DNA from 2 places in the Bradyrhizobium sp. CCBAU 53415 genome. Region 2 is predicted to be linked to the other one. Evidence: riboswitches for the same ligand, from Rfam matches in the RefSeq annotation. Region 2 holds a riboswitch; the other holds the start of a gene.
The links. Region 2 has a riboswitch for glycine ahead of gcvT (glycine cleavage system aminomethyltransferase GcvT). Riboswitches for the same ligand answer to the same signal wherever they lie in the genome.
Positions count from the first base shown of each region.

Region 1: linked by a shared signal. The riboswitch ahead of XH87_RS05855 (D-amino acid dehydrogenase) and the one ahead of gcvT (glycine cleavage system aminomethyltransferase GcvT) in region 2 are both predicted to bind glycine.

Region 1 covers NZ_LBJF01000001.1:1,246,536-1,260,889, reverse strand. Annotated here, with positions in the region: gene XH87_RS05890 (FAD-dependent monooxygenase) at 1-732, shown strand, start outside; gene XH87_RS05885 (twin-arginine translocation pathway signal) at 770-1,213, opposite strand; tRNA gene XH87_RS05880 (tRNA-Leu) at 1,388-1,476, shown strand; gene XH87_RS05875 (multidrug effflux MFS transporter) at 1,790-3,040, shown strand; gene XH87_RS05870 (hypothetical protein) at 3,094-3,237, shown strand; gene XH87_RS05865 (ABC transporter substrate-binding protein) at 3,315-4,925, opposite strand; gene XH87_RS05860 (M20/M25/M40 family metallo-hydrolase) at 5,195-6,325, shown strand; glycine riboswitch at 6,508-6,612, shown strand; glycine riboswitch at 6,616-6,719, shown strand; gene XH87_RS05855 (D-amino acid dehydrogenase) at 6,787-8,088, shown strand; gene XH87_RS05850 (ABC transporter permease) at 8,271-9,212, shown strand; gene XH87_RS05845 (ABC transporter permease) at 9,234-10,121, shown strand; gene XH87_RS05840 (ABC transporter ATP-binding protein) at 10,136-11,785, shown strand; gene XH87_RS05835 (M81 family metallopeptidase) at 12,083-13,588, shown strand; gene XH87_RS05830 (M20 aminoacylase family protein) at 13,602-14,354, shown strand, end outside.
Region 2 covers NZ_LBJF01000001.1:1,110,128-1,124,481, reverse strand. Annotated here, with positions in the region: gene XH87_RS05205 (NADP-dependent isocitrate dehydrogenase) at 1-850, shown strand, start outside; gene XH87_RS05200 (cyclic nucleotide-gated ion channel) at 931-2,157, opposite strand; gene alaS (alanine--tRNA ligase) at 2,163-4,859, opposite strand; glycine riboswitch at 5,081-5,172, shown strand; gene gcvT (glycine cleavage system aminomethyltransferase GcvT) at 5,317-6,465, shown strand; gene gcvH (glycine cleavage system protein GcvH) at 6,477-6,845, shown strand; gene gcvP (aminomethyl-transferring glycine dehydrogenase) at 6,863-9,730, shown strand; gene recA (recombinase RecA) at 9,967-11,055, opposite strand; gene XH87_RS05170 (hypothetical protein) at 11,367-12,233, opposite strand; tRNA gene XH87_RS05165 (tRNA-OTHER) at 12,460-12,532, shown strand; partial or broken gene XH87_RS05160 (IS1 family transposase) at 12,694-13,595, shown strand; gene XH87_RS05155 (hypothetical protein) at 13,666-14,262, shown strand; gene XH87_RS05150 (hypothetical protein) at 14,264-14,354, opposite strand, start outside.

The DNA of each region.
Region 1 (14,354 bases), 140 kb from region 2:
GCCAGCGCATTGATCGGCGCCGACGGCATCTGGTCGACGGTACGTCAGCATCTGTTTCCCGAGGTGCAGCCGCGCTTCTCCGGGTTGATCGCCTGGCGCGGCACGCTCGATGCCACGCAACTGCCGAAGGACTATACCGCGCGCCGGGTGCAGCTCTGGATGGGCCCGAACGCCCATCTCGTCGCCTATCCGATCGCGGGCGGACGCCAGATCAACGTGGTCGCCGTGCTGCCCGGAACATGGAACAGGCCAGGCTGGAGCACGCCCGGCGATCCCCTCGAGGTCATGGAGGCCTTTGCCGCGCCACGCTGGCCGGCGCCGGCGCGGCTGATGCTCGCCACGGTCGACAGCTGGCGGAAATGGGCCTTGTTCGGCGTGCCCGACGGCTGCCCCTGGAGCAAGGGTCCGGTGGCGCTGCTCGGCGACGCCGTGCATGCCATGCTGCCTTTTGCAGCCCAAGGCGCCGGCATGGCGATCGAGGATGCCGCCGTGCTCGCCCGGCATTTGAGCCTCGAGGCCGCCGAGAGCACCACGGGCATCGCCGCTGCGCTGACGCAATACGGCCGCGCGCGCCAGGCGCGAGTCCTTCGGGTGCAGCAAACCGCGCGGCGGCAGGGCCGCATCTATCATCTCGGCGGGCCGCTCGCGATCGCACGCGATCTTGCGATCCGTGCGCTCGGCCCGGAGCGCATGTTGGCGCGGCAGGACTGGATCTACGGCTGGCGGCCCTGATGCGAGCGCCGCCGGCGCGGCGGCTTGAAGCGCATGATTAGCGCATTGCTCTGCCGGATGCCGACGCGGGCTTGGTCGAGGCGGGCTTCGTACTGGCCGCAGGCGATGGCGATGCGGCAGGCGATGCCGCCTCCGGCGGCGTCTCCCGACACCTGTTGCGGCGCCAGGCCTCGTCTGCCAATTGCGCCTGCCCGCGCACCGCAATGTAATCATTGCGATAGGCAAGCTCGGACACGACCGCGCCACCTGCCCCGGTCTCGGCCTTCTCCATCAACTTCTGCAATTCGTCGGTGCGCTTGGCGAGCAGCTTGCGCTCACCCTCCAGTTGCTTGCAGTCGTACAATTCGTATTTGGCGGGATCGGCAAAGGCCGGCGCGATCGTCTCGCTCATGCCGGCGCAGCCGGACAGCGCGGCGCCGGCCGCAAGCAGCGCGAGAAGTGCGCCAAAGCCGCGCAGCGAAGAGGAGAACAAAGCCGCCATGCCGGATGAATAGCCCCCGTGGATTGAGAATGCCTAAAGCAACAACAGATGTCCGGATTGAGGCTTTGCCTTGTACGCCCGGCTCGCTTAAGGAAGAACCGTCCCTCCGGGTACGCGACGCGCCAATTCCAGACGGCCGGGGATGGACTTAAGTGTTTGATCTCGTTGGATCAAGCGGGCATGGCGGAATTGGTAGACGCAAGGGACTTAAAATCCCTCGGTGCGCAAGCGCTGTGCCGGTTCGACCCCGGCTGCCCGCACCAATGGAGCTGAGGGCAAACCGTGCTCGGCCCGGAGACGACCGCGTCATGGATCCGTGGCGCCCGGCCAGGCGTGCCTCCGGCGCCATGATCGAAGGCCGGCGTCACCAAGAAGACCCTCTATTATATTATCACTTCACTGGCACGGACGAGATCGAGCGGCCCGCAGCACCCGCTGACCTCGTCTGCGTCTCCGCTCCGACGGCTCTCACCAAGTCCTGTCCGGCCCTGCTCCGCCTGCCAGCCATCCCGAAACATGGGTTGTGCAACGCAGCATGCACGGAGATAAAGTCGCTCGATTTCAGGGGTAATCTTCTTGTCCGACGTCAATGCCGACGATTGGGTGTCCGCGGGACACCGCCCGATGGGTTTTCCGGAATTCGTCATCGTGATCGCGTCCATCATGGCGCTGAATCCGCTTGCGATGGACATGATGCTGCCGGCGCTGCCCAACATCGGGTCGGCTTTCCAGATTCCCGTCGCCAATCATCTCCAGCTGGTGCTGTCGACGTTCCTGCTCGGCTTCGGCGCCGGCCAGTTCGTCATGGGCCCCCTGTCGGACCGCTTCGGCCGCCGACCGGTGCTGCTCGGCGGCATGGCGGTCTATGCGGTCGCAAGCGTGCTGGCGGTCGCAGCGCCCTCGTTCGAGACGCTGCTGCTGGCGCGCGCGTTGCAAGGGCTCGGCACCGCGGCGACGCGCGTGATCGCGACGTCGATCGTGCGCGACTGCTATGTCGGCCGCCGCATGGCGAGCGTGATGTCGCTTGCCATGATGGTGTTCATCGCGGTGCCCGTGGTCGCCCCCTCGTTCGGACAGGCGGTGCTGCTGGTGACGGCGTGGCGCGGCATCTTCGTGGTGCTGATGCTGTATGGCCTGCTCGCGCTCGCATGGTGCGTGTTGCGGCTGCCTGAGACCCTTCCCGAGTCCGAGCGCCGGTCGTTGGCGCCCGCCGACGTGCTCTCCGCGTTCCGGCAGACCGTGACCCATCGCCAGACCATCGGCTATGCCACGGCCGCCGGCAGCGTGATGGGCGCACTGTTCGCCTATGTCTTCTGCGCCCAGCAGATCTTCACCGGCATCTATCGCCTCGGCCATTACTTTCCGCTCGCTTTCGCGGCGATCGCGGCCGGCGTCGCCATTGCCGGCTTCCTCAATGCAAGACTGGTCGGGCGGCTCGGCATGCGCGTGATCTCGCACGGAGCGCTGACGCTCTACACCGTCGTGGCCGGCGTTATGCTGCTGACGGAAAGTCTCGGCGTGCTGCCGCTCGCCTTGTTCATGGTGCTCTCCGCCCTAATGATGTTCTCGTTCGGCATGATGGTCGCCAACTTCACTGCGCTCGCGATGGAGCCGCAGGGACATATCGCTGGCACCGCCTCTTCGCTTTACGGCTCGATCACGACGCTGATCGGGATCGTGGTCGGCATGGCGATCGGGCAGAGCTTCGACGGCACGCTGCTGCCCTTCTCGATCGGCTTCTTCCTGTCGACCCTCGCCGCGCTCGCGATCTTGCTGGTGGTGGAGAAGGGGCGGCTGTTCAAGCCGCATCATCGCCCTGTGGCGTGAGGAACCTCCCTGCCCGCTCGATGTTGTACTGCAGCAATCGAGAGGATCGCGAGATGGAACAGGAGAGCAAACCGGATCAGGCCGCGTCGGGAATCGAGCGGCCCACCCCGCGGGAACAGTTCTCGGAAGAGCGGCCACATAGAAGCCTGCCCTTCGCAAGTGAGGGGCTGGAGCCGCTGCGCGACAGCCACTGCTAGAATAGATCGAGCAGGTACCGCTCCATAGAAAACGGCGCCGGGACACCCACGGCGCCGTTCGCATTTCAGACGTAAGACTACTCCGACTTGGTGATGTTCCAGAACACCGGCGTCGCCGGGCCGTCGAGCACACCCGTGAGCGACTTCTGCCAGGCGCTCGGGGCCTGGTACTGGCCGAGCGGAATGTAGATCACCTGCTCAAAAGCTTCCTTTTGGATGTCGGCGGCGATCTTCTTCTGCGCATCGGGCGAGGGCGCGCGAACGAAGGCGTCCTTGAGCTCTTCGATCTTGGCATCTTCCGCCCAGCCGAACCAGCCGCCGTTCTTGCCGCGTCCCCCGATCGAGACGTTGGCGATCGGATTCATCACGTCCGCGGCGACCCAGTTGGTGAAGAACATGTTCCATCCGCCCTCCTTCACCGGCTTCTGGCCGGCACGGCGGGCAACCACCGTCTGCCAGTCGGTCGCCTGGAGATCGACCTTGAAGCCGGCCTCACGGAGCAGCTGCGCGGCGACGATCGGCTGCGCCTTCAAAGTCGTGACGTCGCCGGGGGCCATGATCGCAATCGGCGTCCCGTCATAGCCGGATTCGGCGAGCAGCTTCTTGGCTTCCGCCATGCCGCCGCCTTTCACCAAGGTCTCCGAGCCGAGGTCGGTCGCGAGCGGCGTGTCGCAGATAAAGAAGGCGCCGCAAATCTTGTAGTATTTCGGATTGCCAACAAGGGCGTCCAACACGTCCTTCTGGTTCATTGCCAGAAGTGCAGCGCGGCGCACCTTGGGATTGTCGAAGGGAGGCAGCAGGAAGTTCATGCGGCCGAGCGTCTGGAAGCCGAACTTGTTCAGGACCTCGATCTTGAGGTCTTTATTGCCCTCGACGACCGGAAGCATGTCCCAGGGCACGTTCTCCATGAAATCGATATCGCCCGACTGCAGCGCGTTCACCGCGGTCTGGGAGTCCGGCATGGTAATCCACTCGACGCGATCAACCTTCACCACCTTGCCGCCGGCGGTCCAGCTCGCCGGCTCCTTGCGCGGCACGTAGTCGGTGTTCTTGACGTAGACCGCCTTCACGCCGGGCTGGAATTCCCCCTGCACGAACTTGAAGGGACCCGAGCCGATCTGCTCGGCAATTTGCTTGCCCGCCGGCGTTTCTGCGAGCCGCTTCGGCATCATGAACGGCACCAGCGAGGACGGTTTGCCGATCGATTCGAGCACCAGGCCGTAGGGCTGCTTCAGCTTCAGCACGATCGTCTTGGGATCTGGCGCCTCGATGCTGGCGGTGAAGTCCATGAGCTTCTGGCCCATGCCGTCGTTCCTGCCCCAGCGCTTCAGTGAGGCGACGCAATCCTCGGCAGTCACCGGCGCGCCGTCATGCCACTTCAGTCCGTCGCGCAGCGTGAAGGTGTAGGTCAGCTTGTCGTCGGAGACCTTCCAATCCGCCATCTGCGGCTGAATCTTGAAATTGGAGTCGGTCGCAAGCAGCGTGTCGTAGACCATGTAGCCATGGTCGCGCGTGATGTAGGCCGTGGTGAAGCCCGGATCGATGATGCGCAGATCCGAATGCATCACCGCCGTGATGGTCTTGCCGGCCGCAAGCACTGGCGAGGCCAGCGCGGTCGAAAGCGCGACGACCGACAGCGCAAGTTTGGAGGCGAACGCGCGGCGCCCCCGGCGCATGAAGTGGAACATAGAAAGTTCTCCTGACGTGAAACTGTTCAAAGGCAGGTGATTGGTTAAGCATTCGGTTCATTCGTTGGGCGAACTAACCTCATGCAATGCCTTTATCTTTTCGAGACTTGCAGACAGCGCCGAGCGCGTCAATCCGGTTTCGCTGCAAGCCCTTGCGGCGCGCGCAAGGGCTCCACAAAGATCGGTTTGGCCCTACAACACCCCCCGCTTGTCCTGCCCCGCGCCGATGCAATGCGCGTTCCATCTTTCGAAGCTTGAGAGACATTAAGATGAATCCTGCCAATCTTCCCTTTGATTCCGAGGCGATGCTCGAGGGCCTGCGCGGCTGGGTCGAATGCGAAAGTCCGACCTGGGACGCAGGCGCCGTGGACCGCATGCTCGATATCGCAGCACGGGATATGGCGATCATGGGTGCGACGATCGAGCGCATCGCCGGCCGTCAGGGCTTTGGCGGCGTCATTCGCGCGCGCTTTCCCCATCCGAAGCAGGGCGAGCCGGGCATCCTGATCGCCGGTCACATGGATACCGTTCACCCGGTCGGCACCATCGAGAAGCTGAAATGGCGGCGCGAGGGCAACAAGTGCTACGGCCCCGGCATCTACGACATGAAGGGCGGCAACTATCTCTCGCTGGAAGCGATCCGACAGCTCGCGCGCGCGTCGTTCACGACGCCGCTGCCGATCACCGTGCTGTTCACGCCGGATGAGGAAGTCGGCACGCCCTCCACGCGCGATATCATCGAGGCGGAAGCCGCGCGCAACAAATACGTGCTGGTGCCCGAGCCCGGCCGCGCCGACAACGGCGTCACCACCGGACGCTACGCCATCGCGCGCTTCAATCTCGAGGCGACGGGCCGGCCGAGCCACGCCGGCGCGACGCTGTCGGCGGGACGTTCGGCGATCCGCGAGATGGCGCGGCAGATTCTCGCGATCGACGCGATGACGACGGAGGACTGCACCTTCTCGGTCGGCGTGGTGCATGGCGGCCAGTGGGTCAATTGCGTTGCCACCACCGCGACCGGCGAAGCGCTGTCCATGGCCAAGCGTCAAGCCGATCTCGACCGCGGTGTCGAGAGGATGCTGGCGCTGTCGGGTACCACCAACGACGTCACCTTCAAGGTCACGCGCGGCGTGACGCGTCCGGTCTGGGAGCCGGATGCCGGCACCATGGCGCTGTATGAAAAGGCGCGCGGCATCGCCAAATCTCTCGGCGCGGAATTACCGCATGCAAGCTCCGGCGGCGGGTCCGACGGTAACTTCACCGGTGCAATGGGCATCCCGACGCTCGACGGCCTCGGCGTGCGCGGCGGCAATGGCCACACCCTGGAGGAGTTCATCGAGGTGGACAGCCTGGTCGAGCGCGGGCGCCTGATGGCGGGGTTGCTGGCCACGCTGGAATAGTGAACTCGTCATTCCGGGGCGATGCGACAGCATCGAACCCGGAATCTCGAGGTCCCGGGTTCGATGCTTCGCATCGCCCCGGGCCGACGAGGTGGGCTTTGCACTGCACAATGCGTTGGCAGTCGCGGTCGAAATTTAGCCTTGTCCAAAAATGAGGCGTATCGTACTGCTCCGCCTGTCCACGCGACGATGCGGGAGAGATCGCAACGAAGGCTTTCGGCCTCCGCTGCGGCGCCGACGGAGCAACCGCCCCGGAAACTCTCAGGCAAAAGGACCGTATCGTCAGGACGATCTGGAGAGAGACGGCACGATTCTGCGATCGTGACGTCCACCGAAGGGGATAGTCCGTCGCAAGGTGCGCGGCGGATCAAGCTCTCAGGTAACCGTGACAGATGGGGCGCCGCCAACGGCCTTTGGCCGGCGGTCAGCCGTCTCGAACTCACGGGAGCCCCGAACCTGACATGACCCATATCGCCATCATCGGCGCCGGCATCACCGGCGTGACGACCGCCCATGCCCTGCTCGAACGCGGCTACAGGGTGACGGTACTCGACAGGCACCGCTACGCCGCGATGGAGACGTCTTTCGCCAATGGCGGACAGCTCTCCGCATCGAACGCCGAAGTCTGGAACAGCACTGCGACGATCCTGAAGGGCCTGCGCTGGATGTTCCGGCGCGACGCGCCGCTGCTGATGAACCCGCGGCCGAACTGGCACAAATATTCGTGGATGAGCGAGTTCGTCGCCAACATCGGCAACTACCGCGCCAACACCATCGAGACCACGCGGCTCGCGATCGAAGCGCGCAGGCACCTGTTCGACATCGCGGCGCGCGAAGGAATCGACTTCGATCTCGAACGCCGCGGCATCCTCCACATCTATCGTGACAAGGCCGGCTTCGAATCCGGCCTGCGCGTCAACGCGCTGCTGCAGGAAGGCGGCCTCGAGCGCCGCCCGGTGACGCCGGAGGAAATCCGCAGCATCGAGCCGACACTGCGCAAGGACTATTATGGCGGCTTCTACACGCCGTCGGATGCGACCGGCGATATCCACAAGTTCACCCGCGGGCTGGCGGACGCCTGCAAGCGGCGTGGCGCGACCTTCATCCACGAGGCCAATATCGATTCGATCGCACGTGCCGGCAGCGGCTTCGTCATCGGCTGGGCCGATCTGGCCGCGAGCGATGGTGTGGCGGCCGCGCGCGGCGCACTGAGCGCGGACGGCGTCGTGGTCTGCGCGGGCGTTGCGAGCCGTCACTTCGCCGCCCTGCTCGACGAGCGCGTCAACGTCTACCCGGTCAAGGGCTACTCGATCACCGTGCAGCTCGACACTGCCGAAAGCCGCAACGCCACCCCGACGGTGAGCCTGCTCGACGAGGCCGCCAAGATCGTCACCAGCCGGCTCGGCGTCGATCGTTTTCGCGTCGCCGGCACCGCCGAGTTCAATGACTTCAATCGCGACATCCGCGCCGACCGCGTGCAGCCGCTGATCGACTGGGTGCGCAGCAACTTCCCCGCCGTCGAAACGTCGCGCGTCGTGCCCTGGGCCGGGCTGCGCCCGATGATGCCGAACATGATGCCGGTCGTGCGCGCAGGGCGGATACCTGGTGTGTTCTTCAACACCGGCCACGGCCATCTCGGCTGGACTCTGTCGGCGGCGACGGCGCAGATGATTGCCCAGACCATCGACGGCTGGCGCGGCCTCAACGCGCCACCGTCGGCACCTTCACTTGGGGTTGAGCGTGAACTGCGACATGCATCCTGAGTGGTCGATACCGTGGACATGCCGGCCTCTTGCGACAGCGCAGCCCTTGGCACACAATTTGCCCCCCCCGAGAGGACACCGTCTCCGGGCGGCCTTGCCAGCCCAAGCGATAGGCATGATAGACACGACAGAGTTCACGGGCGCCTCGGGGCGCCACACGTTCCGTAGCCGGAGATAGGTGCATGCTGGGTTATCTTATTCGCCGCGTTCTGGCCGCGGTGCCCGTGATGGGCGTCGTCGCGCTGTTCGTGTTCCTGCTGCTGCGGCTGACGCCAGGCGATCCCGCCGCGATTCTCGCCGGCGACAACGCGACGCCGGAACGGCTTGAGCGCATCCGCACCTCGCTCGGCCTCAACGAGCCGCTGATCGTGCAGTTCGTCACCTGGGTGAACAAGCTGCTACACGGCGATCTCGGGACTTCGCTGATCTCCAACCTGCCGGTGATGAAGATGATCGGCCAGCGCGTCGAGCCCTCGATCTCGATCGCGTTGTCGACCATCATCCTCGCCGTGATCGTCGCCGTTCCCTTGGGGGTGATCGCGGCGTGGAAGCACGGCACCTGGATCGATCGCTTCGTGATGGGCCTGTCCGTGCTCGGCTTCTCGGTGCCGGTGTTCGTGGTCGGCTATGTCCTGATCCAGATCTTCGCCATCGACCTGCGCTGGGTTCCGGTGCAGGGCTTTAAGAGCATCAGCGCCGGCTTCGGGCCGTTCTTCGAGCGCATCATCCTGCCGACCTGCGCACTGTCCTTCATCTACATCGCCCTGATCGCGCGCATGACGCGCGCGGCGATGCTCGACGTGCTCGGCGAAGATTACGTGCGAACGGCGCGTGCGAAGGGCATCAACGAGGTCGCTGTGATGATGCGCCATGCGCTGCGCAACGCCGCGGTGCCCGTGATCACCGTGATCGGCACCGGCTTTGCGCTGTTGATTTCCGGTGTCGTCGTCACCGAGAGCGTGTTCAACATCCCCGGCATCGGCCGGCTCACCGTCGATGCGGTGCTGGCGCGCGACTATCCGGTGATCCAGGCAATGATCCTGCTGACGTCGCTGATCTATGTCGTTGTCAATCTTCTCATCGACGTCGCCTACACCCTGCTCGATCCCCGGATCCGGTACTGAGGCAAGGATATAAGGACAAACATGTCAGTCGATACCCTTCCCCAGTCGTCGATTCCGATCACGTCGCCGCTGCGGCCGCGATTCGGGTTCCTCACCTCGACGCCCATCATCGCCACGGCGACAGTCCTGCTCACGTTGATCGTGGTGATCTCGATCCTCGCGCCGCTGATCGCGCCGCATGATCCGATCCAGCTCGCGCCGTCGCAGCGGCTCAAGCCTGCCTCCGCGCAATTCCTGCTCGGCACCGACGCCTACGGCCGCGACCTGTTGTCGCGCGTGATCTATGGCGGCCGCGTCTCGCTTCTGATCGGCATCGGCTCGGCGATCCTGTCGATCGCCATCGGGCTCGCGATCGGCCTCGTCTCCGGCTTCTTCAAGCTGGTCGATTCCGTCCTGATGCGCGTGATGGACGGCCTGATGGCGATGCCGAGCGTCCTGCTCGCGATCGCCGTGGTCTCGCTGTCCGGCGCCAGCATCTGGACCGTGCTGATCGCGATCACGATTCCGGAGATCCCGCGCGTGGCGCGCCTGGTACGCTCGGTCGTGCTGTCGGCGCGCGAGGAGCCTTACGTCGAGGCAGCGATCTCCGTCGGCTCCAGCCTGCCGAAGATCATGTGGCGCCACCTGATGCCGAACACGATCGCGCCGCTGATCGTCCAGGGCACCTATGTCTGCGCGAGCGCCATCCTCACCGAGGCCATCCTCTCCTTCCTCGGCGCCGGCATCTCGCCGGAGACGCCGACCTGGGGCAACATCATGGCCGAGGGCCGCCAGTACTTCCAGATCAAGCCGTCGCTGATCTTCTGGCCGGGCCTTTTGCTCTCGATCGCCATCCTCAGCATCAACCTGATCGGCGACGCCGCCCGCGACGCACTCGATCCGCGCATGAAGCAGCGGGAAGGCAAGTGATGAGCGATCAAGCGATGACCAATACCATCCTCGACATCAACAACCTCGTCGTCTCCGTCGGCAAGAAGCCGGGCGGACACAAGATCATCGACGGCATCTCGATCCAGGTGCGCGAGCGCGAGACGCTGTGTCTCGTCGGCGAAAGTGGCTCGGGCAAGTCGGTGACCTCGCTCACCACGATGGGCCTCTTGCCGAAGGGCACGCTGGTTCCCACCGGCGGCAGCGTCAAGCTGGTCGGCGAGGAGCTGCTCACGGCGACCGACCGCCGCCTGCGCCAGCTTCGCGCCACGCAGATGGCCATGATCTTCCAGGAGCCGATGACCGCGCTCAATCCGGTGGTGCCGGTCGGCCGCCAGATCGACGAGGTGCTGCGCGCGCACACCGATCTCGACGCGAAAGCGCGGAAGAAGCGCATCCTCGACATGATGGAGCAGGTCCACCTGCCCCAGGTCGAGCGCATCTTCGCCTCCTACCCGCACCGGCTCTCCGGCGGCCAGCGCCAGCGCATCATGATCGCGATGGCGCTGGTGCTGGAGCCGAAGCTGCTGATCGCCGACGAGCCGACCACCGCGCTCGACGTCACCACGCAGAAGCAGATCCTGACCCTGATCCGCGAGCTGCAGCGCGATCACGGCACCGCCGTGCTGTTCATCACTCATGACATGGGCGTGGTCGCCGAGATCGCCGACCGCGTCGCGGTGATGCGGCAGGGCCGCCTGGTCGAGACCGGCCCGCTCGAGACCGTGCTGCGCAATCCGACCATGGAATACACCCGAAACCTGCTCGCCTCGGTGCCGAGCCTGGTGCCGCGGCCGCCACGCGAGGAGAGCCGCGAGCCCGTGGTGCTGGAGGCCAACGACCTCAGCAAGGTCTACAAGGAGCGCGCCCTCTTCGGCAAAGGCCGCGAGGTCGTGGCCGCCGACAAGGTCACGCTGACGCTGCGCAAGGGCCGCACCCTCGGCATCGTCGGCGAAAGCGGCTCCGGCAAGTCGACGGTGGCACGCTGCATCGTTCGCCTGATCGACCCGACCTCCGGCGGCGTGCGCCTCGCCGGCCGCGAGATCGCCGACATCTCGCGGCGCCTGCTGCAACCGCACCGGCAGAAGATCCAGATCGTGTTCCAGGACCCCTACCGTTCGCTCAACCCGCGCGTCACCGTCGGCGAGAGCATCGCGGAAGGTCCGATCAATTACGGCGTCTCCCAAGCCGATGCGATGAAGCGGGCGCGCGAGCTGCTCGAGCTGGTCGGCCTGCCAGCGGATGCCGTGTCGCGCTATCCGCACCAGTTCTCCGGCGGCCAGCGCCAGCGCATCGCCATCGCCCGGGCGCTGGCGCTCGATCCCGACGTGCTGGTCGCCGACGAAGCGGTCTCCGCGCTGGACGTCTCCGTGCAGGCACAGGTGCTGGAACTGCTCGACGAGATCCAGAAGCGGCTCGGCATCGCCATCCTGTTCATCACCCACGATTTGCGCGTCGCCGCGCAAATCTGCGACGAGGTCGTGGTGATGCAGCATGGCCGCGTCGTCGAACAGGGACCTGCAGCCGAAGTGCTGACGCATCCGAGGGAGGCCTACACCAAGGCGCTGCTGGACGCAGCTCCGGGCCGCAACTGGGACTTTGCCAATTTCCGGCCGGTGACCGAGGGCGCGGCGGCCGCCGTGTAACGACGTTCTCGGTGTCGTCGCGGCGAACGCCGGGAGCCATACCGCGGAATCTATCGATAGTATGTGGGGCCAATCCCGAACGACCAATCTTCGCCAATCTCCTTCCTGGGGTTATGGGTCCCCGCGTTCGCGGGGGACGACACCGAGAGTGTGATTGGCGGAGCGGCTCACGACGCGCACCGCATCAGCAGCATTCCCAAAACGGCTTGAGGCCATGCACGATGCGATTGCTTCCCGGCTTGCTCTTGCGGCAAGGCCGGGGCTAACGTCGCGCACTTTCAATCGGGACTGAACTGAATGACACGCATCGCCGTCGGCGGCTTCCTGCACGAGACCAACACCTTCGCCCCGACCAAGGCGACATTCGCGGACTTCCAGCATGGCGGCGGCTGGCCGGCGATGACGCGAGGTGCCGACGTCTTGAAGGTGATGCGCCGCATCAATGTCGGCCTCGCCGGCTTCGTCGACAGCGCCGATGCCAATGGCTGGGAACTCGTTCCGACGATTGCCTGCGGGGCGAGCCCCTCGGCCCACGTCACCAAGGATGCCTTCGAACGCATCGTGAAGGTGATGGTCGACGGCATCAAAGCCGCCGGGCCGATCGATGCGGTCTATCTCGACCTGCACGGCGCCATGGTGACCGAGCATCTCGAGGACGGCGAAGGCGAGATCCTGGCCCGCGTGCGCCCCGTCATCGGCAAGGATGTTCCGCTGGTCGCAAGCCTCGACCTGCACGCCAACGTCACGCCCGACATGATCGAGCATGCCGACGCGCTGATCGCCTATCGCACCTATCCGCATGTCGACATGGCCGAGACCGGCCGCGCCTGCGCCAGGCACCTCGCGCTGCTGCTGAAGTCGAAGCAGCGCTTCGCCAAGGCGTTCCGGCAATTGCCGTTCCTGATCCCGATCAGCTGGCAGTGCACCAACGATCAGCCCACCAAAGGCATCTACGAGAAGCTCGCCGCGCTGGAGGGCGATGTGGTTCCAACGCTGTCTTTCGCGCCCGGCTTCCCCGCTGCCGATTTCCGCGATTGTGGGCCAAGCGTGTTCGCTTATGGCAAGACGCAAGCGGACGCCGACCGCGCGGCCGATGCGATCGTGAAGCTGATCGAAGGCCACGAGGACGATTTCGACGGCAAGATCTGGTCGCCTGACGATGGCGTGCGCCATGCGATGGAACTTGCGAAGAATGCGAGCAAGCCGATCATCATCGCCGATACCCAAGACAATCCCGGCGCCGGCGGCGATTCCGACACCACGGGCATGCTGCGCGCGCTGGTGCGCAACAAGGCAAGCGCCGCGACCGGCGCGATTTACGATCCGGAATCGGCCAGGGCCGCGCATGCGGCCGGCGTCGGCGCCACCGTGACGCTCTCGCTCGGCGGCAAGTCCGGCATTCCCGGCGACGAGCCCTATCGCGAGTCCTTCCTGGTCGAAAAGCTCTCCGACGGCCGCTTCACTGCACCCGGTCCCTATTACGGCGGCCGCGAGATGGAGATGGGACCGTCCGCGTGCCTTCGCATCGGCGACGTCCGCGTCGTCGTCTCCTCTCACAAGGCCCAGCTCGCCGACCAGGCAATGTACCGCTATGTCGGCATCGAACCGACGCGAGAGAAGATCCTGGTCAACAAGAGCTCGGTGCACTTCCGCGCCGATTTCGAGCCGATCGCGGCGAAGCTCCTGATCTGCGCCGCCCCCGGCGCGATGCCGGCCGACACCGCCTCCCTGCCCTGGACGAAGCTGCGCCCCGGCGTCCGCATCAAGCCGAACGGCCCCGTTTTCACGCCTCCCTCACGCTAACTGGACGGACCCTATGCCCACGATTGATCGCATCGACGGCTATGCCGACGAACTCACCGCTATCAGGCGCGACCTCCATGCTCATCCCGAGATCGGCTTCGAGGAAGTGCGCACCTCCGGCATCGTCGCCGACAAGCTGAAGAGCTGGGGCATCGAGGTGCATCGCGGCCTCGGTGGCACCGGCGTGATCGGCGTCATCAAGGGCAAGGGGACGGGCGGCAAGCGCATCGGCCTGCGCGCCGACATGGACGCGCTGCCGATGGAGGAGAACACCAATCTGAAGTGGAGCTCGAAGATCCCCCGCCGCTTCCACGGCTGCGGCCATGACGGCCACACCACCATGCTGCTCGGCACCGCGCGCTATCTCGCCGAGACCAGGAACTTCGACGGCACCGTGCACCTGATCTTCCAGCCGGCCGAGGAAGGCCTCGGCGGCGCCCGCGCCATGATCAAGGACGGCCTGTTCGAGAAGTTTCCCTGCGACGAGCTCTACGGCCTGCACAACGCGCCCGACCTCAACCACGGTGAGATCGCGATCCTGCCCGGCCCCGCGATGGCCAGCGCCGACTTCTTCGACCTCCGCATCACCGGCTACGGCGCGCATGGCGCGATGCCCGAACGCTCCAAGGACGCGGTGATCATCGCGACCACGCTGGCGCAGGCGATCCAGACCATCGTCAGCCGCAACGTCGAGCCGCTGCAGGCCGCCGTCATCTCGATCACACAGATTCACGCCGGTTCCGCCTACAACGTCATTCCCGGCGAC
Region 2 (14,354 bases):
CGGCTGGACCAAGCCGATCATCATCGGCCGCCACGCCTATGGCGACCAGTACCGCGCCACCGACATCAAGTTCCCGGGCAAGGGCACCCTCTCGCTGAAGTTCGTCGGCGAGGACGGCACCGTGATCGAGAAGGAAGTGTTCAAGGCCCCCGGCGCCGGCGTCGCCATGGAGATGTACAATCTCGACGATTCCATCATCGATTTCGCCCGCGCCTCCTTCAATTACGGCCTGCTCCGTAATTACCCGGTGTACCTGTCGACCAAGAACACGATCCTCAAGGTCTATGACGGCCGCTTCAAGGACATCTTCCAGGAGATCTTCGAAAAGGAGTTCAAGAAGGAGTTCGACGCCAAGGGCCTGACCTACGAGCACCGCCTGATCGACGACATGGTGGCCTCGGCGCTGAAATGGTCCGGCGGCTATGTCTGGGCCTGCAAGAACTACGACGGCGACGTGCAGTCCGACACGGTCGCGCAGGGCTACGGCTCGCTCGGCCTGATGACCTCGGTGCTGCTCACCCCCGACGGCAAGACCGTCGAGGCCGAAGCCGCCCATGGCACGGTGACCCGCCACTACCGCGAGCACCAGAAGGGCAAGGAGACCTCGACCAACTCGATCGCGTCGATCTTCGCCTGGACCCGCGGCCTGTCGCACCGCGCCAAGCTCGACAACAATGCCGAGCTCGCCAAGTTCGCCGCCACGCTGGAGAAGGTCTGCGTCGACACCGTCGAGGCCGGCTACATGACCAAGGACCTCGCGCTCCTGGTCGGCGCCGACCAGCGCTGGCTCTCGACCACCGGCTTCCTCGACAAGGTCGCGGAAAACCTGACCAAGGCGCTGGCGGCGTAAGCCGTCCGCTCTTTCGCCCGACTGGGCCAGATCATCAAGGGCCGCGCCTCGAGGCGCGGCCCTTTTGCTTTTGAGGCCGCTTAGCGCTCCCCGCCTTCCTTCTCCGCCTGCGCGAGTTCGGCGAGCGCGAGATCGCCGGAGTCGGCGAGCCTCGCCTTGGCCGTATTGTGAACGTGTTTGGCGAGCGTCGGCATGCGCGCTATCAAAGCGTGGAAATCCTGGGCGTCGAGCACGAGCAGCCGGGTCTTGCGGGTCGCCGTCACGGTGCCGCTGCGCTTGGTCTTGTGCAGCAGCGCGATCTCGCCGAAGAAGGTGCCGTCGGCAAGGCGCACCTGCTGGCTCGGCAACGCAATCTCGACCTCGCCGGCGGTGATGAAATACATCGACGAGGCAACATCGCCCCGCCGCACCAGAATCTCGCCCTGCTCGATGGTGCGTGCCCTGAGCAGCCGCATGATGTCGGCGATCTCCGTGGCCGACAGGTGCGAGAACAGCGGCACCCGCGCCAGCATGCCCCAGGTGACGACGAAATCGCGCCGCCTCACCTCTTCCGCAAACGCGGTCGAGATGATCGCGACCGGCAGCGCGATCATGGCAAAGCCGGCGATGATGGCGAAGGTGGAGACGAACTTGCCGAGCGGCGTCACCGGCACGACGTCGCCATAGCCGACGGTGCCGAGCGTCACGATCGCCCACCACATCGCCTGCGGAATGGTGCCGAGCTTGTCCGGCTGAACGTCGCGCTCGATGGCATAGAGCAGCGAGGCGAAGGTCAGCACCGCGCCGATCAGGATCACGATGCAGCCGATCAGCGCCCGCCGCTCGGCATGCACCGCGGCGAGCAGCGAACGCATAGCCGGCGAATAGCGGATCAGCTTGAAGAACGGCAGCACGCCGAGCGCGGCCAGCGTCGCGTGCTGGCCGGTGGCGAGCACGATTGCGGCGGGCAGGAACGCCATGAGATCGATGATGCCGAGCGCCGAGAAGGCATAGCCGAGCCGGTCGGACAGCGCCGACCCCTTGCGCTGGGTGTGTCCCGCCACGGTCCATAGCCGCGCGGCATATTCCAGCGCGAACACGATCACGGACAGGACGGTGATGCCCGCAAACAGCGTGCCGAACCGGTCGTCGAGCTCCGGCACCGAGGCGAGGATCATCGCGGCGACGTTGAGCACGACGACGCCGATGATGAACTGGATGAAGCGCGACCCGGCCGAATAGGCCAGCGGATCGTGCTCCAGCAATTCGTAGAGGCGATCCCTCACATTGGGATCGCGAGGCCCACGTCCTCGCGGAACGGGGCGCATGATCGTCAGACGCCCGCCGATTTCTGTTGAGTCATGGCTTTTTCGATCGCCGCGAGCGCCTCGGTCGCCCTGGCGCCGTCGGGGCCGCCGGCCTGCGCCATGTCCGGCCGGCCGCCGCCGCCCTTGCCGCCGAGCGCCTCGGAGGCGACGCGGACGAGGTTCACGGCGTTGAAGCGCGCGGTGAGGTCCTGCGTGACGCCGACCACCACACCGGCCTTGCCGTCCTCGGTGACGCCGACGATGGCGACGACGCCCGAGCCGATCTGCTTCTTGCCGTCGTCGGCGAGGCTCTTGAGATCCTTCATCTCGATGCCCTCGACCGCGCGCGCCATCAGCTTGACGTCGCCGACCTCGCGCACGCCCGAAGCCGCGCCATTGCCGCCGGCGGCAGCGCCGCCGCCCATCGCGAGCTTCTTGCGCGCGTCGGAGAGCTCGCGCTCGAGCTTCTTGCGCTCCTCCATCAGCGCGGCGATGCGCGCCGGGACGTCGTCGATCGAGGTGCGCAGCTCGTTCGCCGCGGTCTTCGCCAGCGCCATGGTCTCGTTGGCGTGCCTACGCGCGTAATTGCCGGTCAGCGCCTCGATGCGGCGCACGCCCGAGGCGACCGCGCTCTCGCTCGTCAGCGTGATCAGGCCGATGTCGCCGGTGCGCTTGACATGGGTGCCGCCGCAGAGCTCGACCGACCAGCCGAGCGCGTTGGCGCCGCGCTCGCGCGCGGTCCTGCCCATCGAGACGACGCGGACCTCGTCGCCGTATTTCTCGCCGAACAGCGCGCGCGCCCCCGCCTCACGGGCTTCATCGACGCCCATGATGCGCGTCGTGACCTCGTCGTTCTCCAGCACCACGTCGTTGGCGATGTCCTCGACGCGGGCGAGCTCGTCGGCCGTGATCGGCTTCGGATGCACGAAGTCGAAGCGCAGCCGGTCGGGCGCGACCATCGAGCCGCGCTGGGCGATGTGGTCGCCGAGCACCTGGCGCAGCGCCTCGTGGATGAGATGCGTCGCCGAGTGATGCGCGCGGATCGAGGAACGCCTGCCATGATCCACCTCGAGCTGGAGCGCAGTGCCGAGCTTCACTTCGCCGCTCTCGACCGTGCCGATGTGGACGAAGAGATCGCCGAGCTTCTTCTGCGTGTCGGTGACACGGACCTTGATGCCGCCCTCTCCAAGCAGCACGCCGGTGTCGCCGACCTGGCCGCCGGACTCCGCATAGAACGGCGTCTGGTTCAGCACGATCGCGCCCGTCTCGCCGGCCTTGAGGCCGGCGACTTCGTGGCCGTCCTTCACCAGCGCGGACACCACGCCTTCGGCGCTCTCGGTCTCGTAGCCCAGGAATTCGGTCGCCCCCAGCTTCTCGCGCAGCGGGAACCAGATCGCCTCGGAAGCAGCTTCGCCCGAGCCCTTCCAGGACTCGCGCGCCTTGGTCTTCTGGCGCTCCATCGCGTCGGTGAAGGCCGCCTGGTCGACGCCGATGCCGCGCGACTTCAGCGCGTCCTGCGTCAGATCCAGCGGGAAGCCGTAGGTGTCGTACAGCGTGAAGGCGACGTCGCCGTCGAACATGTCGCCCTTCTTTAAGGAAGCACTCTTCTCGTCGAGGATGGCGAGGCCCCGCGAAAGCGTCTTGCGGAAACGAGTCTCTTCCAGCCGCAGCGTTTCCTCGATCAGCTTTTCCGCGCGCATCAGCTCGGGATAGGCCTGGCCCATCTCGCGCACCAGCGCCCAGACCAGGCGATACATCAAGGGCTCCTTGGCCCCCAGCAGCTGCGCATGGCGCATGGCGCGGCGCATGATCCGGCGCAACACATAGCCGCGGCCCTCGTTCGAGGGCAGCACGCCGTCGGAGACGAGGAACGCCGAGGAACGCAGATGATCGGCGATGACACGGAACGAGGCGACGGTCTGCTCGCTCGGCCCGGCGCCGAGCGCGGACGCCGTCGCGTCGATCAGGTTGCGGAACAGGTCGGTCTCGAACACGCTCTCGACGCCCTGGAGGATGCAGGCCATGCGCTCCAGGCCCATGCCGGTGTCGATCGAGGGACGCGGCAGCGGCTGGCGCTCCTCCTTCGTCACCTGCTCGAACTGCATGAACACCAGATTCCAGAATTCGAGGAAGCGGTCGCCATCCTCTTCCGGCGAGCCCGGAGGCCCGCCCCAGATGTGCTCGCCGCGATCGATGAAGATCTCCGAGCACGGACCGCACGGGCCGGTGTCGCCCATCGCCCAGAAATTGTCCGATGTCGGAATGCGGATGATGCGATCGTCGGAGAAGCCGGCGATCTTCTTCCACAGTCCCGCCGCCTCGTCGTCGGTGTGGTAGACGGTGACGAGCAGCTTGTCCTTCTTCAGCCCGAACTCTTTGGTGATCAGCTTCCAGGCAAGCTCGATCGCGCGCTCCTTGAAATAGTCGCCGAACGAGAAGTTGCCGAGCATCTCGAAGAAGGTGAGATGGCGCGCGGTATAGCCGACATTGTCGAGGTCGTTGTGCTTGCCGCCGGCGCGCACGCATTTCTGCGAGGTGGTGGCGCGCTGGTAGGGCCGCTTCTCCACGCCGGTGAAGACGTTCTTGAACTGCACCATGCCGGCATTGGTGAACATCAACGTCGGATCGTTGCGCGGCACGAGTGGCGAGGACGGCACGATCTCGTGGCCGTTCTCGGCAAAGAAGTTCAGAAAGGTCGACCTGATCTCGTTGACGCCGCTCATGTTCATCCAATCGGGTGTGCTTGGACCCGCTTCCTGCCATTCGAACCGGACGTTAAGGCTGATATCTGCGGGCCAAAGCGCTTTTAGACAAGGCCAGCTTCGCTGTCCAGAAACTGTGCAGAGAGATCAGAGGCTTGCCGCAGGCGCGCAATCCCGTTGAAAGGCGCTAGTGCCGCGTTGACAGGCTTGGCCGCCCTGTGGTCTTTATCCATCCATATCGTACGGCCACATCGGGAGAGACCGGCTTCAGGCAGCCGGCGCCGAAGGAGCAACCGCCCCGGAAACTCTCAGGCAAAAGGACCGCGTGGCTTTGACGACATCTGGAAAGAGGCGCCGACGGGCTTAAGACCCGGGTGGCACCCGCCGACGGGATAATACTCTCAGGCACAGCGACAGATGGGGCTTCGACTGGTTGCCCCGGGGAATCGTCCCCGGGGAACCGCCGAGGGCCCCTGTGATGCCAGTACCCGACGACCAGAAATCTCTCCGACATACGCCCCTCCACGCCCTGCACGTGTCCCTCGGCGGCAAGATGGTGCCGTTCGCGGGCTATGACATGCCCGTGCAGTACCCCGCGGGCGTGCTGAAGGAGCACCTGCATACGCGAGCCGCCGCCGGCCTGTTCGACGTCTCGCATATGGGGCAGCTCGCGCTTCGGCCGAAGTCGGGCAAGGTCGAGGACGCCGCCCGCGCGCTGGAACGGCTGGTGCCGCAGGACATCGTGGCGATCGCACCTGGCCGGCAGCGCTACGCCCAGTTCACCAATGCGGAAGGCGGGATTCTCGACGATCTGATGGTCGCCAATTTCGGCGATCACCTGTTCCTGGTCGTCAACGCCGCCTGCAAGGAAGCGGACGAGGCGCATCTGCGCGCGCATCTCGCGGACGACTGCGTCATCGATTCTCTGGCCGACCGCGCGCTGATCGCGCTGCAGGGCCCGAAGGCGGAAGCGGCGCTGGCAAAATTATGTGCAGGAGCGTCGTCCATGACATTCATGGATGCCGGCCCGCAAGAGGTCGCCGGCATCAAATGCTTCGTCTCGCGCTCCGGCTACACCGGCGAGGACGGGTTCGAGATCTCGGTCCCCGCGGCCGATGCCGAACGGCTCGCGAGAACGCTGCTCGACAATCCCGACGTGCTGCCGATCGGCCTCGGGGCGCGCGACAGCCTGCGGCTGGAAGCCGGGCTCTGCCTCTACGGCCACGACATCGACACCGCGACCACGCCGGTCGAGGCCGCGCTGGAATGGTCCGTGCAGAAGAGCCGCCGCAGCGGTGGCGCGCGCGCCGGCGGTTTTCCCGGCGCTGAAAAGATCCTGGCTCATTTCGATCAGGGCGCCAGCCGCCGCCGCGTCGGCCTGCGCGCCGAAGGCCGCGCGCCGGTGCGCGAGGGCGCGCTGCTGTTTGCGGATCAGGCCGCCGGCGAGCCGATCGGCAAGGTCACCTCGGGCGGCTTCGGCCCGAGCCTGAATGCGCCGGTCGCGATGGGCTATGTGCCTGTGAGCCTGAGCGCGCTCGGCACGAAACTTTTCGCCGAAGTGCGTGGCCAGCGCTTGGCCATGCAGGTCTCCGCCATGCCCTTCGTCAAGAACACCTACAAACGCTGAGGACCTCGAAAATGACCACGACGCTGTACACCTCCGACCATGAATGGCTCGCGATCGACGGCGACGTCGCCACCGTCGGCATCACCGATTACGCCCAGCAGCAGCTCGGCGATGTCGTGTTCGTCGAATTGCCCAAGGTCGGCCGCGCCTTGAAGAAGGCCGAAGCCGCCGCCGTCGTGGAATCCGTGAAGGCGGCCTCCGACGTCTACGCGCCCGTTACGGGCGAGGTGGTCGAGAGCAACGAGGCGCTCGCGGCCGAGCCCGCGCTGGTGAACTCGGATGCGCAAGGCAAGGCCTGGTTCTTCAAGATCAAGCTGGCCGACAGGAGCGAGCTCGGCAGTCTCATGGATGAAGCCGCCTACAAGGCACACACCGCTTAACGACGATGGAGCAAGCGATGACCGCGCACCGTAAATCCAGCGGCGACACCGCCGCCAGTTTCGTTCGCCGCCACATCGGCCCTTCCGCGCGCGATGTCACCGCAATGCTCGAAACCGTTGGCGCCAGGAGCGTCGACGCCCTGATGACGGAGACGCTGCCGGCCTCGATCCGGCAGGCCGCCGCGCTCGATCTCGGCAAACCGCTTAGCGAAACCGAGGCGATCGCGCATATGGCTGAACTCGCGCGTCAGAACCAGGTCTTCACCTCCCTGATCGGCCAAGGCTATTCCGGGACGATCCTGCCCGCGGTGATCCAGCGCAACATCCTGGAGAATCCTGCCTGGTACACGGCCTACACGCCCTACCAGCCCGAGATCAGCCAGGGCCGGCTGGAGGCGCTGTTCAACTTCCAGACCATGATCTGCGACCTCACCGGGCTCGACGTCGCCAACGCCTCGCTGCTCGATGAGGCGACCGCGGCGGCCGAAGCCATGGCGCTCGCCGAGCGGCACGCGCAGGTCAAGGCAAAAGCTTTCTTCGTCGACAAGGACGTGCATCCGCAGACGTTGGCTGTGATGCGCACCCGCGCCGAGCCGCTGGGCTGGACCCTGATCGTCGGCGATCCCGCGACCGACCTGGAAAGAGCCGATGTCGTCGGCGGGCTCCTGCAATATCCGGGCTCCTCCGGCGCATTGCGTGATCCGCGTGCGGCCATCGCGACGTTGAAGGCGAAGGGTGCGGTTGCCATCCTCGCCGCCGACCTGCTGGCGCTGACGCTGCTCGCCTCGCCCGGCGAGTTGGGCGCCGATATCGCGATCGGCTCGGCCCAGCGCTTCGGCGTTCCCATGGGCTATGGCGGCCCGCACGCGGCCTATATGGCGGTGCGCGATGCGCTGAAGCGCTCGCTGCCCGGCCGCATCGTCGGCCTCTCCGTCGACTCGCGCGGGATGCCTGCCTACCGCCTCGCACTGCAGACCCGCGAGCAGCACATCCGCCGCGAGAAGGCGACCTCCAACATCTGCACCGCGCAGGTGCTGCTCGCCGTGATCGCGGCGATGTATGCGGTCTATCACGGCCCCGAGGGGCTCATCCAGATCGCGCGCAACGTCCACCGCCGTGCCGTCGTGCTCGCCAGCGGCCTGCGCAAGCTCGGCTTTGCGCCGCAGTCCGACACCTTCTTCGACACGATCAGCGTGGATGCCGGCGCCAGGCGTGCCGAGATCGTCGCGCGCGCCGCGGCCGAGACAATCAATCTCGGCATCGGTGACACCAGCTTGCGCATCGCGCTCGACGAGACCACGACGCCTGCGACGGTTGAAGCGGTCTGGCGCGCCTTCGGCGGCACCTTCGCCTATGCCGAGATCGACGCCGAGGCGCGCGAGACGCTGCCGCACGAGTTGAAGCGCACGACCGCTTTCCTGACCCATCCGGTCTTCCATGCGCATCGCTCGGAGACCGAGATGCTGCGCTACATGCGCAAGCTCAGTGATCGCGACCTCGCGCTCGACCGCGCGATGATCCCGCTCGGCTCCTGCACCATGAAGCTGAACGCGACCACCGAGATGATGCCGTTGACCTGGCCGGAATTCGCGACGCTGCACCCGTTCGTCCCGCGCGAACAGGCCGCCGGCTATCACGCGCTGTTCGCGCGGCTGGAAAAATGGCTGTGCGACATCACCGGCTATGACGCGATCTCGCTGCAGCCGAATTCGGGCGCGCAAGGCGAATATGCCGGGCTTTTGGCTATTCGCGGGTATCACGCCGCGCGCGGACAGGGCCATCGCAAGATCTGCCTGATCCCCTCTTCCGCCCACGGCACCAACCCGGCCTCGGCCGCGATGGTCGGCATGGACGTGGTGGTGGTCGCTTGCGAGAAGAACGGCGACGTCGACGTCGACGACCTTCGCGCCAAGGCGGAAAAGCATTCGCATGATCTCGCCGCGGTCATGATCACCTATCCCTCGACCCACGGCGTGTTCGAGGAGCATATAAGCGAGATCTGCGACATCGTGCATGGCCATGGCGGCCAGGTGTATCTCGACGGCGCCAACCTCAACGCGCAGGTCGGCCTCAGCAGGCCCGGCGATTACGGCGCCGACGTCAGCCATCTCAATCTGCACAAGACCTTCTGCATCCCGCATGGCGGCGGCGGCCCCGGCATGGGTCCGATCGGCGTCAAGGCGCACCTTGCGCCGTTCCTGCCGGGTCATCCGGCGACGCAGGCGGATGCACCGGTCGGTCCGGTCTCGGCCGCACCGTTCGGCTCGGCCTCGATCCTCACCATCTCCTACATCTACATTCTGATGATGGGCGGCGAAGGCTTGAAGCGTGCCACCGAGATCGCGATCCTCAATGCCAATTACATTGCAGCGCGTCTCGATCCGCACTTTCCGGTGCTCTACAAGAACGCCAGGGGCCGTGTCGCGCATGAGTGCATCGTCGATCCCCGTCCGCTGAAGACGACCTCAGGCGTCACCGTCGACGACATCGCCAAGCGCCTGATCGACTACGGCTTCCATGCGCCGACCATGAGCTTCCCGGTCCCGGGCACGCTGATGATCGAGCCGACCGAGTCGGAATCCAAGGCGGAACTGGACCGCTTCTGCGACGCCATGATCGCGATCAGGAAGGAGATCGCCGAGGTCGAGGCCGGCCGCTTCAAGATCGAGGCTTCGCCGCTGCGCAATGCGCCGCACACCGTGCATGACATCGCCGACGACAACTGGAATCGCGCCTACACCCGCGCCGAGGGCTGTTTCCCCGACGGCGTCTCGCGCACCGACAAATATTGGAGCCCGGTCGGCCGGGTCGACAACGTCTATGGCGACCGCAATCTGGTGTGCTCCTGTCCGCCGGTGAGCGATTACGCGCAAGCCGCGGAGTAGGACGCCGGCCTCATGTCCCGGACGCGGTGCGGCATGAAATGACGCACCGCAGAGCCGGGACCCATGTTGCTGACAGAGGTGATGGACCCCGGCTCAGCAGCGCACGCTTCGCGCTGCGCTGCGTCCGGGGCACGAAACCACGCGATCCGCCCACGCATAACGAAACGGGCACCGAAGACGTCGGCAACTCAACGTCCTCAGCGCCCGCTCCTCGCGAAAGGCTTTCGCGTCAGGTCCTACTCGTCCGCCGGCTCCTCGCCGTCGGCGTCGCGCTCCGGCGCGCCGGCCAGGATCTGCTCGGCGATCAGGCCGGAGTTCTGGCGGATCGCGGTCTCGATCTTGGCGGTGATGTCGGGGTTGGCCTTCAAGAACGCTTTCGAGTTCTCGCGGCCCTGGCCAAGGCGCTGGCTGTCATAGGAGAACCAGGCGCCGGACTTCTCGACGATGCCGGCCTTGACGCCGAGATCGAGGATCTCGCCCATCTTGGACACGCCCTCGCCGTACATGATGTCGAACTCGACCTGCTTGAAGGGTGGCGCCAGCTTGTTCTTCACCACCTTGACGCGGGTGGTGTTGCCGACCACCTCGTCGCGCTCCTTGATCGCGCCGATGCGGCGGATGTCGAGACGGACGGAGGCATAGAATTTCAGCGCGTTGCCGCCGGTCGTGGTTTCCGGCGAGCCGTACATCACACCGATCTTCATGCGGATCTGGTTGATGAAGATCACCATGGTGTTGGACTTGTTGATGGAGGCCGTGAGCTTGCGCAGCGCCTGGCTCATCAGGCGGGCTTGCAGGCCCGGCAGCGCATCGCCCATCTCGCCTTCGAGTTCGGCCTTCGGCACCAGCGCCGCGACCGAATCGACCACCAGAACGTCGACTGCGCCCGAGCGCACCAGCGTGTCGCAGATTTCCAGCGCCTGCTCGCCGGTGTCCGGCTGCGAGATCAGGAGCTCGTCGATGTTGACGCCGAGCTTGCGGGCATAGACCGGATCGAGCGCGTGCTCGGCATCGATGAAGGCGCAGATGCCGCCCTTCTTCTGCGCTTCCGCCACCGTATGCAGCGCCAGCGTGGTCTTGCCGGAGGATTCCGGCCCGTAGATCTCGACGATGCGCCCCTTGGGCAGGCCGCCGATGCCGAGCGCGATATCGAGCCCGAGCGAACCGGAGGACACCGCCTCGATGTCCATGGACCGGTCGTTCTTGCCGAGCTTCATCACCGAGCCCTTGCCGAACTGGCGCTCGATCTGAGAGAGCGCAGCAGCCAGAGCTTTACTCTTGTCCATGGAAGATCCTTCGACGATACGCAGGGCAGTTGCGGACATTGGGTCGTGCTCCTTATGGCGAGGATTCGCGTGAGGGACAAACGGTTGCGAGGCAGCTCGGCGATAAAAGCAATGTACCCTATTTGTTCTAGGTTCGCAATATGTTCTTTTGGGAATTGGGGCACTGGCCTGTTTCCGAACGCGGTGGCCTAATTTGAATAAGGCGTTGGCCTAATTTAAATTAGTGGCCCTTTGGCCACACACGAAACCTAGTATCGCTGAATCAGCAATTCCAAGCTGACCTAGAATTCGAGATTCACGCTTTCGCGGTAACATTGCACCAAAGAGACCGCCTCAGTTGGCGGCATCTTTCATTGCCCTTGTTTCCATTGCTGATAGCCAGCGTCCTCGTCTTCTGGCTCAGCGTCCTGTTCGGCAAGGATTTCCTTGTCGATTTCAAGCTTCTTAATCAGCCGTTCGATCTCCTTGACGCCGATCTTGCCGGAGACGATCAGGCGGAAGCTGGCGTCTTTGGCGAGCATGCCGGTGGTGAGTTCGCGTTCGCCTTCCATCAGAATTCGCCTTTCCGGTTGCTTGACGGAGTGCTTATGAGGCGGCGGGTTATGGCCCGCTTTGGGAAGGTCGGGCTTATCACCCAACTTATCCCCACTTTCCCCAGCCTTTTGTCCGTCAGACTGCGTAGCTTGGTCAGGCTTCTTATCAGATTCCGCGGCCTTTGTGAATCCCGCAGTATCGTCAAAGACCTTCAAAAAGGCCTTCGCGCCGTCCTCGGTAAAGCCCCGTTCAAACCGAAGTTCGCTTATACAAATGCCGTCTGCTGGGCGCCCTTCCTTCCACTTCTCTACGTACTCTGCGATCAGCTTGGGCTTCAACGCAGCCTCAGCTTGCGCCGCCTCACGCGCACCAGGGCGCTGATCTTCAAGCGCCTTAAGCGCGAGTTCGGTCACCTTGAACTTGCGCGTTTCCCCCGATCCCTGATCCTCTAGCAGGCCATAGGCCACGAGGGCGGCAACAGTCTGAATCGTTCCGCTACTCTTGACGCCCATTCCCCAAGCGGCAGCCAGATCGGCTAGGCGTGCCTCGTGCCGCTTCGCGTGAGCATAGACGGCGCGCACTCGCTCAAGAGCCTTAGAGAGGCCGATGAAGGGAAAGGACGGGCTGCGTTCCTTCCTGATCTTGCTCGCCTCCGGCGGCGGATTGGTGTCGGTAGCGGTCACGGCGACCCTCCTTGTGTTGGCGACAGACATACTGATAGCTTATCACGATGCGCTTGACAAGCTATCAGGCGCCCGGCAGTATGATCCCGCGACGGAGGGTCCAATGAGAATACGGCCAGAGCCCCAGCGTAATCCCGACCGGCGCTGAGGCTATGACACATAGGTGGGGCCACCACCCCCGCTCTCTCACAAGGACGGTGGCGGCCCCTTAATCGGATCTACTTGGTGCCCCGTGGTCTAAAGGTAGGACGCTCGCTGTTACACGCGGAGAGGTCCGGGTTCTAATCCCAGCAGGGCAGCCGAGAATTAGCGGGACCGACGGCGCGGGAACGCTGCCGATCCCTAGCCATCAAACCCGCGATTGCGCCCCGGGCCGGACGACCAAATCAGAATATACGCTCTGGAAGGCGTATTTTCTAGAGTCCCCCGAGGCCAATCCAAAACCGAGGATTGCGCCCTCATGAACGTCCTAGCCCGCGAAAAGCAAATTGAAGTCATTGCCGCCCTTTGCGAAGGCGTCGACATCCGCACCGCCGCGCGCCTTACTGGCGTCAACCGTGGCACCGTCGCCAGCCTGGCCCTGCGTGTGGGCATGGGCTGCATGGAATTGCACGACCGCATCATGGTCGGCGTGCGCACCGAGCGCCTTGAGCTTGATGAGCTGTGGAGCTTCGTCGGCAAGAAGCAAAAGAACGTCCAGCGGCACGAAATCCACGCCAAAGGCGATCAGTACGTTTTCATCGGCATGGCCGGAACGCAGAAGGCGATCATTAGCTGGGGCGTCGGCAAGCGGAATGCCGAAAGCACCATGGACTTTCTGCACGACCTCCGCAGCCGGGTCATTGGTCAGCCCGAGATCAGCACGGACGGTTTCCACCCCTACCGCGTAGCGATCCGTGACGCCTTCGGCCCCGACGCCTCACATGGTGTCATCGTAAAGACCTACTCGGTAACGCATCTCGTAAAGGAAGCGCAGGGGCGCTACTCCCCGGCCGCCGTAGTAGCTGTAAGCCGTGACGTAGTATCGGGCGATCCCGATCAGTACGTTTCAACTAGCTACGTGGAACGCCAAAACCTCACGCTGCGCATGGCGTCGCGGCGCTTCACGCGTCTGACCAACGGCTTTAGCAAGAAGCTGGACAACCACGTTGCCGCCGTCGCGCTGTACGTCGCGCACTACAATCTGTGTCGCATCCATGAAGCCCTGCGCACGACGCCAGCGAAGGCGCTGGGCGTGGCTGACAAGACTTGGACATTGCGCAGCTTGTGGATACGGCGCTCTCTGTGGCCCCTGCGCTACCCACTGAAACGCCGCCAGACCGGCGCCGGAAGTTCGTAGTAATTCAGGGTGGCAAGACCTGAGTCATTTTGACTCACGAAAGACCCTTGCGGAATCAATGATTCTGTTACTCTGCCATCCAAGGAGATTCGGATGGCAGATCCAACTTACAACTTGAACGGCGGCTTTAAGCCGACAATGAAAAGGTTCGCCGATCTCAGCGGACCTGATTTTTTCCCGACCCCTCCATGGGCGACATTCGCTCTGATCGACAACGAAAAGTTCAACGGCGAGATTTGGGAAAGCGCCTGCGGCGACGGCACCATGTCCCGCGTACTAGAGCAGACAGGACAATCCGTTCGCAGCTCTGACTTGTACGATCGCGGCTATGGCGAGGTCGGCTTTGACTTCCTTGAGCCGAAATGGTCGGCCGACAACATCGTTACCAATCCGCCGTATAACTGCGCTGAGGGATTTGTCGCGAGTGGCGTCAAACACTCAAACCGCAAATTCGCCCTGCTCCTGCGGCTGGCTTTCCTAGAGGGCGCAAACCGAGCGAATACGATCTTTGCGAAGATGCCACCCGCCCGCGTCTGGGTTTTCAGCGAGCGTATCACCTTCTATCCGAGCGGCGTCGAGCCGAAGGGCAGCGGAACAACTGCTTATGCTTGGTTCGTTTGGGATAAGGATGCTCCGGGCCAAACCGAATTGAAGTGGTTCAAGCCCGGCTACAAAGCGAAATTTGCCTAGGCTATTTTCCAGGCAGCGCGAGGCCGCCCGGGATGGCTACCAACCACCCTTCATAAATCGCATTACCGGGCGAGGCTTTGTGAGACGTAATA